4 regions of the Bacillus sp. SCT118 genome follow, and region 4 is predicted to be linked to each of the others. Evidence: riboswitches for the same ligand, from Rfam matches in the RefSeq annotation. Region 4 holds a riboswitch; each other region holds the start of a gene.
What was found. A riboswitch is a leader RNA that binds a small molecule or an ion and turns the genes downstream of it on or off. The one in region 4 is predicted to bind thiamine pyrophosphate.
Positions count from the first base shown of each region.

Region 1: it holds a riboswitch for thiamine pyrophosphate, as region 4 does, so the genes downstream of both, tenA (thiaminase II) here and thiT (energy-coupled thiamine transporter ThiT) in region 4, are expected to answer to the same signal.
Region 2: it holds a riboswitch for thiamine pyrophosphate, as region 4 does, so the genes downstream of both, thiC (phosphomethylpyrimidine synthase ThiC) here and thiT (energy-coupled thiamine transporter ThiT) in region 4, are expected to answer to the same signal.
Region 3: it holds a riboswitch for thiamine pyrophosphate, as region 4 does, so the genes downstream of both, ylmB (N-formyl-4-amino-5-aminomethyl-2-methylpyrimidine deformylase) here and thiT (energy-coupled thiamine transporter ThiT) in region 4, are expected to answer to the same signal.

Region 1 covers NZ_CP191225.1:2,820,825-2,825,029, reverse strand. Annotated here, with positions in the region: gene prpE (bis(5'-nucleosyl)-tetraphosphatase PrpE) at 1-59, opposite strand, end outside; gene ACQVGT_RS14450 (monovalent cation:proton antiporter family protein) at 292-2,136, shown strand; TPP riboswitch at 2,198-2,306, shown strand; gene tenA (thiaminase II) at 2,385-3,095, shown strand; gene tenI (thiazole tautomerase TenI) at 3,070-3,687, shown strand; gene thiO (glycine oxidase ThiO) at 3,671-4,205, shown strand, end outside.
Region 2 covers NZ_CP191225.1:3,107,245-3,111,449, reverse strand. Annotated here, with positions in the region: tRNA gene ACQVGT_RS15960 (tRNA-Leu) at 1-14, shown strand, start outside; gene spo0M (sporulation control protein Spo0M) at 61-837, opposite strand; gene ACQVGT_RS15950 (hypothetical protein) at 979-1,182, shown strand; gene ACQVGT_RS15945 (spore coat protein) at 1,267-1,539, opposite strand; gene ACQVGT_RS15940 (Type 1 glutamine amidotransferase-like domain-containing protein) at 1,580-2,272, shown strand; TPP riboswitch at 2,341-2,448, shown strand; gene thiC (phosphomethylpyrimidine synthase ThiC) at 2,581-4,205, shown strand, end outside.
Region 3 covers NZ_CP191225.1:2,459,826-2,464,030, reverse strand. Annotated here, with positions in the region: gene sigG (RNA polymerase sporulation sigma factor SigG) at 1-611, shown strand, start outside; gene ACQVGT_RS12480 (ABC transporter ATP-binding protein) at 759-1,553, shown strand; TPP riboswitch at 1,566-1,667, shown strand; gene ylmB (N-formyl-4-amino-5-aminomethyl-2-methylpyrimidine deformylase) at 1,755-3,035, shown strand; gene ACQVGT_RS12470 (YlmC/YmxH family sporulation protein) at 3,118-3,363, shown strand; gene pgeF (peptidoglycan editing factor PgeF) at 3,526-4,205, shown strand, end outside.
Region 4 covers NZ_CP191225.1:1,072,165-1,076,369, reverse strand. Annotated here, with positions in the region: rRNA gene ACQVGT_RS05375 (16S ribosomal RNA) at 1-793, opposite strand, end outside; TPP riboswitch at 1,258-1,359, shown strand; gene thiT (energy-coupled thiamine transporter ThiT) at 1,459-2,037, shown strand; partial or broken gene ACQVGT_RS05365 (GNAT family N-acetyltransferase) at 2,079-2,600, opposite strand; gene floT (flotillin lipid rafts scaffold protein FloT) at 2,618-4,147, opposite strand; gene ACQVGT_RS05355 (NfeD family membrane protein) at 4,168-4,205, opposite strand, start outside.

The DNA of each region.
Region 1 (4,205 bases), 1.7 Mb from region 4:
ATTAATGCAGTCATTTCGTCATAGCAGCCATGAATATCGCTGATGATATCGTAAGCCATGCGGTATCCTCCTTACCGATTGTTTTATTTATTATGAAGCAAAGTGTTGTGAGTCATCACAAGCTTTTATGTGCAAATTATAGAAGAATCATTTTCTAAACAGGATTAAGACCATATTACTTTATTTTTCATCATCACCCTTGTTAAAATCGCGTTATGTTTTTTAAAAATGAGGTTTTGTTCTTTGAGTGAGAACTGGCATAACCCTGATCTAAAGAAGGAGGTTCTTATTATGGCGCATACATCTGTCGCATCTTTAGTTGTTGTACTTATCGTTGCATTTTTGACACCCATCCTTTTGCATCGGTTTAAACTCAGCATCCCGGTTGTTGTTGCAGAAATCATTATGGGGCTGATTATTGGGAAAAGCGGCCTTAATTTAGTTGTGGAGGGTGACACCTGGCTCCAGACACTTTCTATGCTCGGATTTATCTTTTTAATGTTTTTAAGCGGGCTTGAAATTGATTTTTCATCGTTTGAGAAAGGGAAGAAAAAGCAGTTCCTGCCGAATGGCAAGGAAGCGCCGAATACGTTTGCTGCGGCATCTATTATTTTTGTCGGCATTTTTATTTTATCATTGCTCTTGTCCTATGGGTTCGTCTTGGCTGGATTTATCCAAAATGCTTTTTTAATGACCCTGATTATTTCAACGATATCGTTAGGCGTTGTCGTTCCAACATTAAAAGAAGAACGGATCATGAATTCAAATATCGGGCAGATTATTTTGCTTGTTGCTGTTATTGCTGATTTGGCCACGATGATTCTTCTTGCTGTTTTTTCTTCTTTATACGGAGAGGACAGCGGAAACATGTGGCTCCTGATGATTCTGTTTGCGGCCGGAGTGGTGCTTTACTTTTTCGGCCGGGTCTTCAAACATCGCTCTTTTGTTCAATCCATGTCAAAAGGGACGATCCAGATCGGGACGCGTGCCATTTTTACGTTAATCATTGTACTCGTTGCCCTGTCTGAATCACTTGGGGCGGAAAATATTCTCGGCGCTTTCTTAGCGGGGGTTCTTGTTTCCCTGCTTTCGCCAAACAAAGAACTTGTTCAGCAGCTGGACTCATTCGGTTATGGGTTCTTAATACCGATTTTCTTTGTGATGGTCGGTGTGAAGCTTGATATTTGGACTCTTTTCCAGGATAAAACAATTTTAATCATGATTCCGCTCCTGCTGCTGGCGCTGTTAGTCAGCAAAATCATTCCTGTCATGTACTTAAAGAAGTGGTATGATAACCGAACCATTTTCGCGTCTGGTTTCTTGCTGACATCAACGCTTTCGCTCGTGATTGCTGCTGCAACAATCGGCCAGCAGCTTCACGTGATCAGTGCAAATATGTCAGGAGCGCTAATTTTAGTAGCCGTCATTGCAAGTATTTTTACGCCGATCTGTTTTAAAAAATTATACAAACGGGAAGAGCAGCCGGAGGAGAAAAAGACGATTACGTTCATCGGCGCCAATCAAATGACTTTGCCTGTTACACTCGAATTGCCAGAGGAAGAGTATGACGTGCGTGTTGTACACGTCTACCAAGAGAATGCGGAGGAAAAGCTGTCAGAATCAGTGTTTGCTGTTGAAACAATTTCTGACTATGAACACGAGACGCTTGAATCACTCGGCATTTTTGAAACGGATATCCTCGTTGTGGCGACAGGAAATGAAGATATGAATGCAGACATTGCATTACTTGCAAAAGAAAAAGGCACAGAAAGAGTCATTGCAAGCGTAGGATCACCGGAGCATGAAGCAGCTCTGAAGGAGCAGGGAATCAGCATCTTTTCTATTCTGCTGTCGACAAAAACGCTGCTTCGCGCACTGATTGAAGCGCCTGGCGTCATGAAGCTGCTCACGAACCAGGAGTCTTCACTGTATCAAATTAATATGGAGAACAGTAAATACGACGGTGTGATTTTACGGGAATTCCCTTTAACAGGTGACGTCATCTTTGTCAGGATTTTCAGAGGTGTGGACAGCATTGTTCCTCATGGGGATACTAGGCTGAAACTGGGAGATCGCTTAATTGTCACCGGATCTCGGGGGTACGTAACGGATCTTAAGAAAACATTGGAAGGATAAATCTTGACCAAATAAGGATTCGTGTTAATATAGAGGTGCAGAACAATTCAATATGTATTCGTTTAACCACTAGGGGTGTCCTTCATAAGGGCTGAGATAAAAGTGTGACTTTTAGACCCTCATAACTTGAACAGGTTCAGACCTGCGTAGGGAAGTGGAGCGGTATTTGTGTTATTTTACTATGCCAATTCCAAACCACTTTTCCTTGCGGGAAAGTGGTTTTTTTATTTTCAGAGGGGGAATGATTTGTGAAGTTTTCAGAAGAATGCCGCAGCGCAGCCGCAGAATGGTGGGAGGGGAGCTTTGTCCATCCGTTCGTTCAAGGAATCGGTGACGGAACGCTTCCGATTGACCGTTTTAAATACTACGTACTTCAGGATTCCTATTACTTAACGCATTTTGCAAAGGTGCAGTCATTTGGCGCAGCTTATGCGAAGGACCTTTTTACAACGGGGAGGATGGCAAGCCATGCCCAAGGTACATATGAGGCGGAAATGGCGCTTCATCGCGAGTTTGCCGAGCTGTTGGAAATCAGCGAGGAAGAGCGTAAGGCGTTTAAGCCGTCTCCTACGGCGTACTCTTATACATCCCATATGTACCGTTCGGTTTTGAGTGGGAATTTCGCTGAAATCTTAGCGGCCTTGCTGCCATGCTACTGGCTCTATTACGAGGTTGGTGAGAAATTACTGCATTGCGATCCTGGGCATCCGATTTATCAAAAGTGGATTGGGACGTACGGCGGTGACTGGTTTAGACAACAGGTTGAGGAGCAAATCAACCGCTTTGATGAGCTGGCGGAAAACAGCACGGAGGAAGTGCGTGCCAAGATGAAAGAGAATTTTGTCATCTCCAGCTTCTATGAATATCAATTTTGGGGAATGGCCTATCAAAAAGAAGGCTGGTCGGAGCGCGGCATAAAAGAGGTGGAGGAATGTGGAGCTTCACGCCATAACGGATAACTGCAAGCCGGTAGAAGAGCTAGCGAGAACCATCATTTCGATTCAGAATGAAGTTGATTTTATTCACATTCGGGAACGCTCAAAATCGGCGGCGGATATTCTGAAACTGCTCGAGCTTATTTTTGAAGGCGGTATAGATAAACGAAAACTGGTGATGAACGGGCGCGTGGATATTGCACTTTTCTCTACTATTCACCGCGTGCAGCTGCCAAGCGGCAGCTTTTCACCGAAGCAGGTCAGAGCCAGATTTCCACACCTTCATATCGGGAGGTCGGTGCATTCACTGGAGGAAGCGGTTCAAGCAGAAAAGGAAGACGCGGACTACGTGCTGTTCGGCCATGTGTTTGAAACGGATTGCAAAAAGGGTCTTGAAGGCAGAGGGGTGTCTTTGCTGGCAGATATCAAACAGCGGATTTCCATCCCTGTTATAGCCATCGGGGGGATGACGCCGGACAGGTTAAGAGACGTAAAACAAGCAGGAGCAGACGGTATCGCTGTTATGTCAGGAATTTTCTCTTCCGCTGAGCCTTTGGAAGCAGCCAGACGATATTCCCGCAAGCTAAAGGAGATGCGCTATGAAAAGGCATTATGAAGCAGTGGTGATTGGAGGCGGAATTATCGGTTCCGCGATTGCTTATCATTTGGCAAAGGAAAACAAAAGCACCGCATTATTTGAAAGCGGAACAATGGGCGGCAGAACGACAAGTGCCGCTGCCGGAATGCTGGGCGCCCATGCCGAATGCGAGGAACGTGACGCGTTTTTTGATTTCGCCATGCACAGCCAGCGTCTGTACAAAGGTCTTGGAGAAGAGCTTTATGCAATATCCGGTGTGGATATCAGGCAGCATAACGGCGGTATGTTTAAGCTTGCATTTTCTGAAGAAGATGTGCTGCAGCTGAGACAGATGGACGATTTGGACTCTGTCAGCTGGTATTCAAAAGAAGAGGTGTTAGAAAAAGAGCCGTATGCGTCTGGTGACATCTTTGGTGCATCTTTTATTCAGGATGATGTGCATGTGGAGCCTTATTTTGTTTGCAAGGCATATGTGAAAGCAGCAAAAATGCTTGGGGCGGAGATTTTTGAGCATACGCCCGTCCTGCATGTCGAAC
Region 2 (4,205 bases), 2.0 Mb from region 4:
CCCGACCACCGGTATACTGAAAAACCCGTTTCTTAACAGAAACGGGTTTTTATTTTTTATTTACTCAGCGTATTGGTCTAGGATCTCTTCTAGCACCTCTTCTAGCTCTTCTGTATCTTCAAGCTCTGATTGGCTGAAACGGACGCGTACAAGCTGTTCTCCGTCATTATACATCTCTTCCAGCCACCCTCGGAGTCCTCTAGCTCTGCGGTCGACTTCGAAAATGATTTCCAAACCGTCTTCGTCTAAAAGGAAAATGAGCTCTAATTCATCAAGCATCTGACGATAATATCCGGAAGTCGGAACGAATTCGAATTCTTGAACGAACGGAAGACGACGCTGGAAGTAGGGCGCTTGTTCGCAGTCTGCTTCGTTAAGACGGAAGCCCAGGTTTTCGATTGCTTCAAGCACATTTTCAATCCAAGGGTGCGCTTCAACGAAAATGCGGTCATGATCGGATTTATCGATACCGCCTTGAATGTCAAGGTCTGTCACCACGGCAACCTCTACTTTCCCTACAGTGATCGGCGTATCTAGAGGCAGAGTGAATGTGAACGGAAATTGATGCTCTTCACCAGGCTGAATGGTAAATGAACCAGTGACCCGGAAAGAATGAATTGTAGCGTATTTCCGGTGCTCTTCATCGTCTTTTACAATGACATACCGTGTGCTAAGCTGTAAATCGATATAACGGATGTCCTGAGCGATTTTTCCGCCTTTGACATGTACCGTTCCCCGTACTTCTTCTCCTGGAAAATATGCGTCTTTTTCTAAAATTGTATCTACTTTTGCAGCTCCAATTCCGGCACTTGCCGCAAGCTTTTTAAAAAATGACATGTTAGATCTTCCCCTTTTTCTTTTTTCTCAACAGATATACGTAAGAAGGAGGAAAAAAGATTCGTTTAATTCATACTTTTTTCCTATTATTCGTCTCGGCCTAGGGACAGACTAAGAATAATATTGAAAATAAAGGAGTGGATGGAAGTGAATAAAGAAAGTTTGGTTGCAGATGAATTACACAGAATGTTTTTGGCTGGTGAGCTGCAAATCACAGTAGAGGAAGATATAAACAATATTTCCGAAAGGCTGAGAAACGGCGATCTCAGTTTAGACCGATTAAGCGGTGAAGACGCGTTTATAAAAGAAACGGTAAACGAGGCTTTAAGAAGAGTGGAGCAATAAAAAAGAGACGGCATCTCATCTTTGAGATCCCGTCTCTTTTGGTGGTCTTTGCTGTAAGATAAAAGCGAATCGATTTGAAATTGCTCACCCGAGCCACCCCTTTTCTAACAGAAAATCTGACAGTTCATCTTGGAGATGAATGGCTGTATCTAATTGATCATGCAACGCTCTTCTGATGTGGGGATTTTCGGCTTCTGTTATTGCGACAGTGTATTTGTTAATGCTGGTTTTTATTGTTGTTAACAAATCAAGAATATCTTTGGGGCAAAGACTTTGTTCAATGGGAAACCACCTCCTTTGTTTTTTTAGCAGCTCCTGATAAGAAAGTATTTGGCTTTGTTTCTTGCTTCTATACAAAATGCTATAATAAGCAACAAATTTGTTGGGGGGTGTGATGATGAAGCAGATTATTGCGATGGGGGGCGGGGGTTTTTCGATGGAGCCGGATAATTTGTCCCTCGATCAATATATCCTCAATCAATCAAAACGAGAGCAGCCTCGTATTTGTTTTTTGCCGACGGCGAGCGGAGATTCCCAAAACTATATTCAGCGGTTTTATCATGCATTTCAAACACTGGATTGTGTGCCGTCTCATTTATCTTTGTTTAAGCCGCCATCAACAGATTTAGCTTCTTTTGTTATGGAAATGGACGTGATTTATGTTGGCGGGGGAAATACGCGGAATTTACTTGTGTTATGGAAAGAGTGGGGGCTGGACCATATTCTCAGGGAAGCATGGAAGAACGGTGTGGTCCTAGCTGGATTAAGTGCCGGTGCGATCTGCTGGTTTGAAGAAGGGGTGACAGATTCAGCCGGACCGCTGACAGGTTTGAAAAGTTTAGGTTTTTTGCAAGGGAGCTTTTGTCCCCATTATGACGGGGAAAAGGATCGGAGACCGGCATACCACCAGTTGATATCTAACAAGTTCTTATGCAGTGGCTATGCAGCGGATGATGGGGCTGCTCTCCATTTCATAAATGATCAGCTGTTTCAAACCGTGAGTTCAAGAGCGGGTGCAAAGGCATATCGGGTGATAATGGGGGAACATGAAGTATCTGAAATCCCGTTGCCGGTCAAATATTTGGGATGAATTAGCTGAATATTTTCTATATTCCTCTTTTTTTCAGATTGGTTTTATGTTAAGATGAGGGCGAAATCAATAGTTACTGGGGGTGCCCGCTTTCGGGCTGAGAGGGAAGGTAAGCTTCTTAACCCTTTGGACCTGATCTGGTTCGTACCAGCGTGGGGAAGTAGAGGAATAGTTTTTGTTATTGTCGTGCTGGGCAATAATATGTTTCTTTCTGACTGTAACCGGGTTCATTTATATGAATCCGGTTTTTTGTGCTGGTTATGGGCTTGATTTTGTCCTTTCAAACGTAGAGAGGGGAAGGAAAAGTAATGCAAAACAATTCAGTGCAGCAAGCCAACATTTCCATTATGTCAAGTTTTTCAGGTAGCAAGAAGGTATACGTGGAGGGTTCTTCTTCGGACATCCAAGTGCCGATGAGGGAGATCCTATTGAGTCCGACGACGGGATCGTTCGGCGAAGAGGAAAACGCGCCTGTGCGTGTCTATGATACAAGCGGACCGTATACGGACCCTGGAGTAACCATTAATATTCAAGAAGGATTAAAGCCGCTCCGCCAAAAATGGATCACAGAGCGCGGTGACGTGGAAGAGTATGAAGGTCGGGCTATAAAACCAGAAGATAACGGTTATAAAAAAGCAAATCCAAACGTAAGCTACCCAGGATTAAAGCGGAAACCGCTGAGGGCGAAGGCAGGTCAAAATGTTACTCAAATGCACTATGCAAAAAAGGGGATCATTACACCTGAGATGGAATTTATCGCCATTCGTGAGCATGTGTCTCCTGAATTCGTCAGAGACGAGGTAGCCAGCGGCCGGGCGATTATTCCTTCAAACATTAATCACCCTGAAAGTGAGCCAATGATTATCGGCCGGAATTTTCATGTGAAGATTAATGCAAATATCGGGAATTCAGCGGTTACGTCATCCATTGAAGAAGAAGTGGAAAAAATGACGTGGGCCATCCGCTGGGGAGCAGATACAATGATGGATCTCTCTACCGGAAAAGATATTCATACGACGCGTGAATGGATTATCCGCAATTGCCCCGTGCCTGTGGGAACTGTTCCGATTTATCAGGCGCTTGAAAAAGTAAACGGCGTAGCGGAGGATTTAACGTGGGAGATTTATCGTGATACGCTAATCGAGCAGGCAGAGCAGGGAGTGGATTATTTTACGATTCACGCGGGTGTTTTGCTTAGGTATGTACCGCTGACTGCCAAACGGACAACTGGTATTGTGTCACGCGGGGGAGCGATTATGGCGCAGTGGTGTCTGGCTCATCATCAAGAAAGCTTTTTATACACACATTTTGAAGAAATATGTGAGATTATGAAAACGTATGATATTGCTTTCTCTCTTGGGGATGGTTTGCGTCCCGGATCAATTGCTGATGCCAATGACGAAGCGCAGTTTGCTGAATTAGAGACGCTTGGAGAGCTGACGCAAATTGCCTGGAAGCATGATGTTCAGGTGATGATTGAGGGGCCTGGACATGTTCCGATGCATAAAATCAAAGAGAACGTCGATAAACAAATGGACATTTGTAAAGAAGCGCCTTTTTACACATTGGGGCCGCTGACAACGGATATTGCCCCGGGATATGACCATATTACTTCAGCGATCGGAGCGGCGATGATCGGTTGGTACGGGACAGCAATGCTTTGTTATGTAACGCCGAAGGAGCATTTAGGGCTGCCAAACCGTGATGATGTTCGTGAAGGAGTCATTACATATAAGATTGCTGCGCACGCTGCAGACCTTGCAAAAGGGCATCCTGGGGCGCAAATCCGGGATGATGCGTTATCGAAAGCCCGTTTTGAATTCCGTTGGCGGGATCAGTTTAATCTATCTCTTGATCCGGAGAGAGCGCTTGAATACCATGATGAAACCTTGCCTGCTGAAGGAGCAAAAACCGCTCACTTTTGTTCCATGTG
Region 3 (4,205 bases), 1.4 Mb from region 4:
TTAATAACAGAGGGGAGTATGTTGATGACTTATTTCAAGTCGGCTGCATCGGACTAATGAAATCCATTGATAATTTTGACCTAAGCCACAATGTTAAGTTTTCAACATACGCTGTACCTATGATTATCGGAGAGATCCGCAGGTATTTACGCGATAATAACCCGATCCGTGTATCAAGATCACTCCGGGACATCGCTTACAAGGCGCTTCAGGTAAGAGAGCGGTTAATCAGTGAGACAAGCAAGGAGCCGACTGCAGAAGACATCGCAAAAGTTCTTGAAGTACCGCATGAGGAAATTGTATTTGCGCTTGATGCCATCCAGGATCCGGTTTCTCTATTTGAACCGATCTATAACGACGGGGGAGACCCGATCTATGTGATGGACCAAATCAGTGATGAGCGCAATACAGATTCACAATGGATTGAAGAGCTGGCTTTAAAAGAGGGCATGAGAAGGCTGAACGATAGGGAAAAAATGATTTTGAGAAAGCGGTTCTTCCAAGGGAAAACCCAAATGGAAGTCGCCGAGGAAATCGGAATTTCTCAAGCGCAGGTGTCCAGACTTGAAAAAGCGGCTATCAAACAAATGAATAAAAATATTCATCAATAATGAAAAGCCTTTAAAACGATGTTGTTTTAAAGGCTTTTCTATTGATTACGGATGGTTTACGTTTTGGAAAAAGTAAGGTATCCTAGTTCGTACAAAGTTTTATGAAAATTAAAACAATTATAAAAGGCCATAAAGAGGAGGACCACGATGATTTTGCAGCTTGACAATGTCTCACTAAAACGGAATGGGAAATGGATACTGAGAGATATTCATTGGAAGGTGGAAGAAAAGGAAAATTGGGTGCTTTACGGCCTAAATGGCGCCGGGAAGACAGCGCTGTTAAATATGCTTTGCTCATATTATTTTCCAACATCAGGCGAGATGCAGGTGCTTGGTCATGAATTTGGCAAAACAGAGCTTGGGGAAAAGCTCAGACGTAAAATTGGCCTCGTCTCAGCAGCTCTTCGGCAAAAATTGTATCCGGCAGATTCAGCCTTTGAAATTGCTTTGAGCGGAGCTTACGCTTCGATTGGGTTATATGAAACGCCAAGTAAGGAAACCAGGGAAAAAGCGATTGGTTTGTTAGAGGACTTGGGAGCAATTGAATATGCCGATCGCCGCTATGAAACCCTTTCTCAAGGGGAAAAACAAAGAGCGTTGATTGCTAGAGCACTAATGGCCGATCCGGAGTTGCTGATACTGGATGAACCAGTCACAGGGCTGGATTTTATTGCCCGGGAAAAGTTGTTAGATACGATTACATACATTGCAAACAAAGAAAATGCACCATCTATCCTTTATGTGACTCATCATGCTGAAGAAATTTTGCCTGTCTTTGATAAAGCCCTTTTATTAAAACAGGGAGAGGTCTTTGGATCCGGAGAAATAAAGGAAATGCTTACTGATCAAGTACTTTCCGCTTTTTTTGATACGCCAATCCATGTATTATGGAATCAGGATCGGCCGTTTTTAACAAGAGCTGAGCCGATAACGAATGCCTGACAAACATATATAGATTCATCCTAGGGGTGCTTTGCGAAGCTGAGAGAGACTTTGTCTCAACCCTTTTGACCTGATCTGGATCATGCCAGCGGAGGGAAGCGGTGAAAAGCGGAGTACATCGGACTCCGTTTGTTTTTATTAAGCCGTTTCATCACATTTGAAACGGCTTTTTTGATTTTAAAGAATAGGAGCGGATTTACATTGGATCAACAAATAGACTCTTTGCAAAAAAAAGTGGAAGAACAAAAGGAGGAGCTTATTCAGCTTGCTAAAACACTGATTTCTTATCAAACACCCGCTCCGCCTGCAAGAAATACAGAGGGCATTCAGTCATGGATTGCGGGTTTTTTAAATGAATTGGGATTCTCGATCGACAAATGGGATGTGTACCCTGGAGAGCCCAATGTTGTAGGGAAGCTAAAGGGAACAGATTCAGCAGATTATTATAGCCTGATTATCAATGGTCATGTAGATGTGGCAGAGGTAAAAGAGGATGAAGAATGGGAGCACAATCCGTTTCATCCAATTGAAAAAAACGGTCTCTTAATCGGGCGAGGCGCTTCCGATATGAAGGGCGGAATGGCTTGTGTGCTGTTTGCTGTCAAATTAATTCGTGAAGCCGGCATTGAGCTTCCCGGTGATCTGATTCTGCAATCGGTTATTGGGGAGGAAGTTGGAGAAGCCGGCACACTTGAATGCTGCAAGAGGGGCTACCACGCTGATTTTGCAATTGTCGCGGATACGAGCGATATGCATATTCAAGGCCAAGGTGGTGTCATTACAGGCTGGATCGAAATCAAAAGCAGTCAAACATTTCATGATGGAACGAGACGGAATATGATTCACGCAGGCGGAGGAACATTCGGAGCAAGCGCAATTGAAAAAATGGCAAAAATCATTGCGGGGCTCGGTGAACTTGAGCGCCACTGGTCCATTATGAAAAGTTATCCCGGTTTTAAACCAGGCACAAATACGATTAACCCGGCAGTTATAGAAGGCGGCAGACATGCGGCTTTTATAGCGGACGAATGCCGGCTGTGGATCACAGTCCATTTTTATCCGAATGAAACCCATGACCAAGTGGCAGCGGAAATAGAAGATTACGTCAATCGGCTGAGTGACAGTGATATTTGGCTTAGGGAAAACCGCCCTGTATTCAAGTGGGGAGGCTCATCCATGATAGAAGACAGAGGAGAAATTTTTCCGGCATTGGAAGTTGACCCTGGCCACCCAGGCGTCTTAGCGTTAACTGCCTCTCATGAGAAAGTGAAACGGGAGTGTCCAATTATTGACGTTTCTCAATCAGTTACAGATGGCGGGTGGCTGTATGATGCCGGTATTCCATGCGTAATATACGGTCCTGGAGATCTGCACAATGCACACTCCGTGAACGAGAAGGTATCGATTGAGCAGCTAGTAGAGTATACAAAAATTATACTCGATTTTATCATCAGCTGGTGCAGCCGGAAAAAAGAACAATGACATGAAAATTTCTTCTTGCTGACAAGGTTCAGCCTGCCCGTTCATATACTTGAACAAAAGGACGGAAAAAGGACGTGATGGAATGATCAGCATTTCAGAATTTCAGGTAAAGGATGTCGTCAATGTCTCAAACGGAAAAAAGCTGGGGAGTATTGGGGATATTGATATCAATGTGACTACTGGAAAAATTCAGGCGATCATACTCGGAGGAAATGGGAAAGTTCTCGGATTTTTTGGAAAAGAAGAGGAATTGGTCATTCCATGGCGAAATATAGTAAAAATCGGGGAAGATGTAATCTTAGTCCGATTAAGTGAACCACATGCATAAACCTGCTTGTCTGCCGCAGATTGGCAAATGCCGGAAGTCTCGATTCTTCCGGCACATTTCATTTAGAAATATGCAAATCGGCGCTCAACGAATGCAGTAAGATGTGGTAAAATAAGTGGGAAATTCCGCTTTTTTAAATGTTTGTCGAAAGGTTGGATCATCATGAATACATATCACCCATTCAGTCTTACCACACCCTCGACACTCATGATACAAGACTGGGCTCAAACGAATCAAAACAACAAAGAGGTCATTGCCGGATTTACGACAAAAAACGGCGGTGTCAGCCAAAAGCCTTTTGAATCGTTAAATACAGGATTGCACGTTCATGACAAAGATGCAGATGTAGTTAAAAATCGTGAATATATTGCCGATATGTTTAATACTGATTTGCAGTCTTGGGTATTCGCTGATCAGACACATGATAATCGCGTTCAGAAAGTGACGCAGAGGGATAGGGGAAAAGGCGCCCGTGAGTATCACACGGCTCTAAAAGCAACGGACGGGCTCTATACAAATGAAAAAAATGTATTTTTAGCATTATGCTTTGCTGATTGTGTGCCTCTTTTCTTTTATGATCCGGTTAAGTCGCTTGTCGGAGTCGCCCATGCCGGGTGGAAAGGCACCGTCAAACAGATTGGCAGAGAAATGGTGAAGCAATGGACTGAGAAGGAAGGTTCAAATCCCTCAGATATTTACGCTGTTATTGGCCCGTCTATCAGCGGTGCATGCTATACGGTAGACGACCGCGTCATGGATGCTGTCCGCGCATTGCCGGTTTCAGCAGACCTTGCCGTTAATCAGACGGCAAAGGCACAATATCAGCTTGATCTGAAAGAGCT
Region 4 (4,205 bases):
CCTGTTCGCTCCCCACGCTTTCGCTCCTCAGCGTCAGTTACAGACCAGAGAGTCGCCTTCGCCACTGGTGTTCCTCCACATCTCTACGCATTTCACCGCTACACGTGGAATTCCACTCTCCTCTTCTGCACTCAAGTTCCCCAGTTTCCAATGACCCTCCCCGGTTGAGCCGGGGGCTTTCACATCAGACTTAAGAAACCGCCTGCGAGCCCTTTACGCCCAATAATTCCGGACAACGCTTGCCACCTACGTATTACCGCGGCTGCTGGCACGTAGTTAGCCGTGGCTTTCTGGTTAGGTACCGTCAAGGTGCCGCCCTATTCGAACGGTACTTGTTCTTCCCTAACAACAGAGCTTTACGATCCGAAAACCTTCATCACTCACGCGGCGTTGCTCCGTCAGACTTTCGTCCATTGCGGAAGATTCCCTACTGCTGCCTCCCGTAGGAGTCTGGGCCGTGTCTCAGTCCCAGTGTGGCCGATCACCCTCTCAGGTCGGCTACGCATCGTCGCCTTGGTGAGCCGTTACCTCACCAACTAGCTAATGCGCCGCGGGTCCATCTGTAAGTGGTAGCCGAAGCCACCTTTTATGTTTGAACCATGCGGTTCAAACAACCATCCGGTATTAGCCCCGGTTTCCCGGAGTTATCCCAGTCTTACAGGCAGGTTACCCACGTGTTACTCACCCGTCCGCCGCTAACATCAGGGAGCAAGCTCCCATCTGTCCGCTCGACTTGCATGTATTAGGCACGCCGCCAGCGTTCGTCCTGAGCCAGGATCAAACTCTCCGATAAATGGATCACAGGTTAAGTTCACCGCATCCTGCGGTGACACCTGTGTGACCTGCGTCGTGCAGGCCCTAGTTTGACTGACTACGCACATCGCTGTGCGATTTATAAAAATGAATTAACAGGTACGTTTTGTCTTGTTTAGTTTTCAAAGATCATTTCGTCACTTCTCAATGAAGCATCTTTACCAATATAACATTCAGCTTCTTTTTTGTCAACAACTTTTTTCAAGTTGTTTTGAAGCATCTAGTTTGTGTCCGCTGTGCATCAGCGACGTTTAATAATATAACACCTGTATTTATTTATTGCAATAGTTTTTTTAAAAAATCTATAAAACAAATAAACTATAATCCTCGCCATGATTTCTAAAGCGTGTGTATCATATAACTTTCTTAAAAGAACATATACATCAGTCATGTGATCTTGTTGTTTTTTTCGTTTTCTTGTATAGTAGAAACGAACTAAATACTGATGACCACAAGGGGAGCATTAAAGCTGAGAGTGAGCGGTTTCGTTCTGACCCTTTGAACCTGTTAGTTAACGCTGGCGTAGGGATGTGGCAAAGTCAAATGAATTGCAGATCGTAAAGCAGTGCGTGGAACTTTTCTCATCCTTCCGCGTGCTGCTTTTTTGTTGTCCTTTTGGTTGTCTGTCAATGGAAGGAGATAGATATGAATCAATCTAAGCAACTGGTTCGCCTTATTGAAATTGCCATTATGACAGCGGCAGCCGTTATTTTAGACATTGTCTCAGGAATGTTTCTTAGCATGCCTCAAGGAGGCTCGGTCTCCATCATGATGATTCCGATCTTTTTAATTTCGTTTCGCTGGGGTGTCAAAGCAGGTCTTACTACAGGTTTGTTGACAGGTCTAGTACAAATAGCAATCGGAAACTTGTTTGCTCAACATCCTGTACAGCTATTGTTAGATTACATTGTCGCTTTCGCAGCAATCGGCATAAGCGGCTGTTTCGCTTCTTCTGTCCGTAAAGCCGCTGTATCAAAAACAAAAGGGAAATTGATTGTTTCAGTGGTCAGCGCAGTTTTTATCGGCAGTTTGCTGCGCTATGCCGCGCATGTCATTTCAGGAGCTGTGTTTTTCGGCAGCTTTGCTCCAAAAGGAACACCGGTATGGCTTTATTCTTTAACTTATAATGCGACTTACATGGTTCCTTCATTCATTATTTGTGCAATTGTCCTATGTTTATTATTTATGACAGCACCCCGTTTGCTTAAAAGTGACAAAGCGTAAAAATAACAATCCCCCAGCGAATTCCGCTGGGGGATTGTTCGTTATCTGTTAAGAAGTGTTTTTAAAGCTGAAAGATACGGCCAGCCAAGACCTACTTCTTTCAGCCTTACTCTGTCAATTTCAAAGTTGTCCTCCGCTACTCTTTCAGGAGAATAGGCCTGATAAAATATAATCGAGGGATTCTGCTCAATAACCCAAACAAACATACTTGAAAAACCATGTTGAAGCAAAAACTCCGCTCCTTTTGCTAAGAGCGCCCTGCCTGCACCTTATCGCTGGCGCTCTTCCAGAAGATAAATAGCGTATAACTCGCCGTCATAGACTTCTTGTTCAGAGCGAATAGGTCCAAATGAAGCAAAGCCGAATACTGAACCCTTTTCGTCCTGAGCAACAAATACTCCCTTTAACGAGCGACTTTTCCATTTGTCTTCAAATTCCTTATAGTTCAGGCTGTTTAAATAATCAATCGGGATAATTTCGTGGTATGTTGTCCTCCAGCTGTCTACATGCACTTTTGCAATGTCCTTTATATCCTCTAACTTCGCTTCACGTACAGTTACCATACGGTTCTGCCCTTTCCTTACTCTGATTTTTGGATCGTTTTGGCTTCTTTGATTTCATTGGTTAATTCATTAATGCTTTGTTTTACGTTTCCTTTTCCTGAAAAGTTCTCAAGCATTTCTTTTACATCAATTCCCGAGGATGCTTTTAAACTTTCTTGCAGACTTGACATTAAGTTCGTCGCATAGCTGGTTACTTTGTTTGCTCCGCTTGATTCACCGCTTCCTCCTGTATCGACAACGGTGATTTTATCAATATTTGAAAGAGGTGCCGCTGCTTGTTTCGCGTATTCCGGAAGCATTTTGACAATCATATCGAAAATCGCCGCCTGCCCGTACTGTTCAAAGGCAGCCGCAATTTTCTCTTTTGCTTCCGCTTCTGCAAGACCTTTCAGGCGGATAACCTCTGCCTCTGTCTCTCCTTTCGCTTTTTCCGCTTCTGCTTTTGCTAGCCCGTCAATTCTTACTTTTTCCGCCTCAGCCTTTGCCATTGCTTCAATACTGTACTTCTTGGCATCGGCTTCCGCGAGCTGTTTGGCTTTCTCAGCTGCTGCGGACTGCTCAACAGAATAACGGTCTGCATCGGCTTTTTTCTTTACCTCTGAGTCGTATTGACGTTCACGGCGAAGAATTTCTTTTTCTTCTAGTTCTATTTGTTTTTGGCGTTCGATAATTTTAACCTGCATTTCCTGCTCTGTGACTTGCTGGCGCGCTCTGGCAGTCTCTAAATCATATGCCTGGTCGGCATTCGCTTTTGCCGTATCTTGTTCTCTGCGGAATTCAGCCATTTTGAGCTGATTGAGTTTTTCAGCTTCAGCGATTTCCGTCGCCCGTTCAAGTTCTGATTTTTTTGCGTCTTTATCGGCTTCTGCCCGCTTAATTCGGGTTTCTTTATCAGCCTCTGCTGTTGCGATATCAGCATCGCGTTTTACTTGGGCAATTCTCGGTTTCCCTAATGATTCAAGATAACCGTTTTTATCACGAACATCTTTAATGGTAAACGAGACGATTACAAGCCCCATTTTCGCGAGATCCTGTGAAGCGACACGCTGCACCTCTTGAGAGAATTTTTCTCTGTTTTTATAGATTTCTTCTACTGTCATTGAGCCGAGAATGGAACGAAGGTGGCCTTCTAAAACCTCCCGCGCTTCCTGCTCACGGTCGTCTTTTGATTTCCCTAAAAATTGTTCGGCCGCTGTAGCGATTTCTCCTATAGAACCGCCGATTTTAATAATCGCAGTTCCATCGGCCATTACTGGCACTCCTTGTTCTGTATAGACTTCAGGTGTCGAAACATCGAGTTTGCTTGATAATAAGCTTAGCGGCTCTGCCTGCTGGAAGACGGGAAGGACAAAGGTTCCTCCGCCGCGGACGATTTTAATACGGTTGCCGCCTTCATCGACATGAACATTTTTATTCCCCAGATAGCTCCCTGTTACAATTAACGCTTCATCAGGCCCTGCTGTACGATACTTCGTAATAAACACAGCTATTAGTGCAATTAATAAAAAGAATACAACTCCGATGATCATTATAATCGGCATTGTCATATCAAATTCCTCCTTTTATGTTAAATGGGTTCATGCGGAGTAACCGAAAGAACTCCGT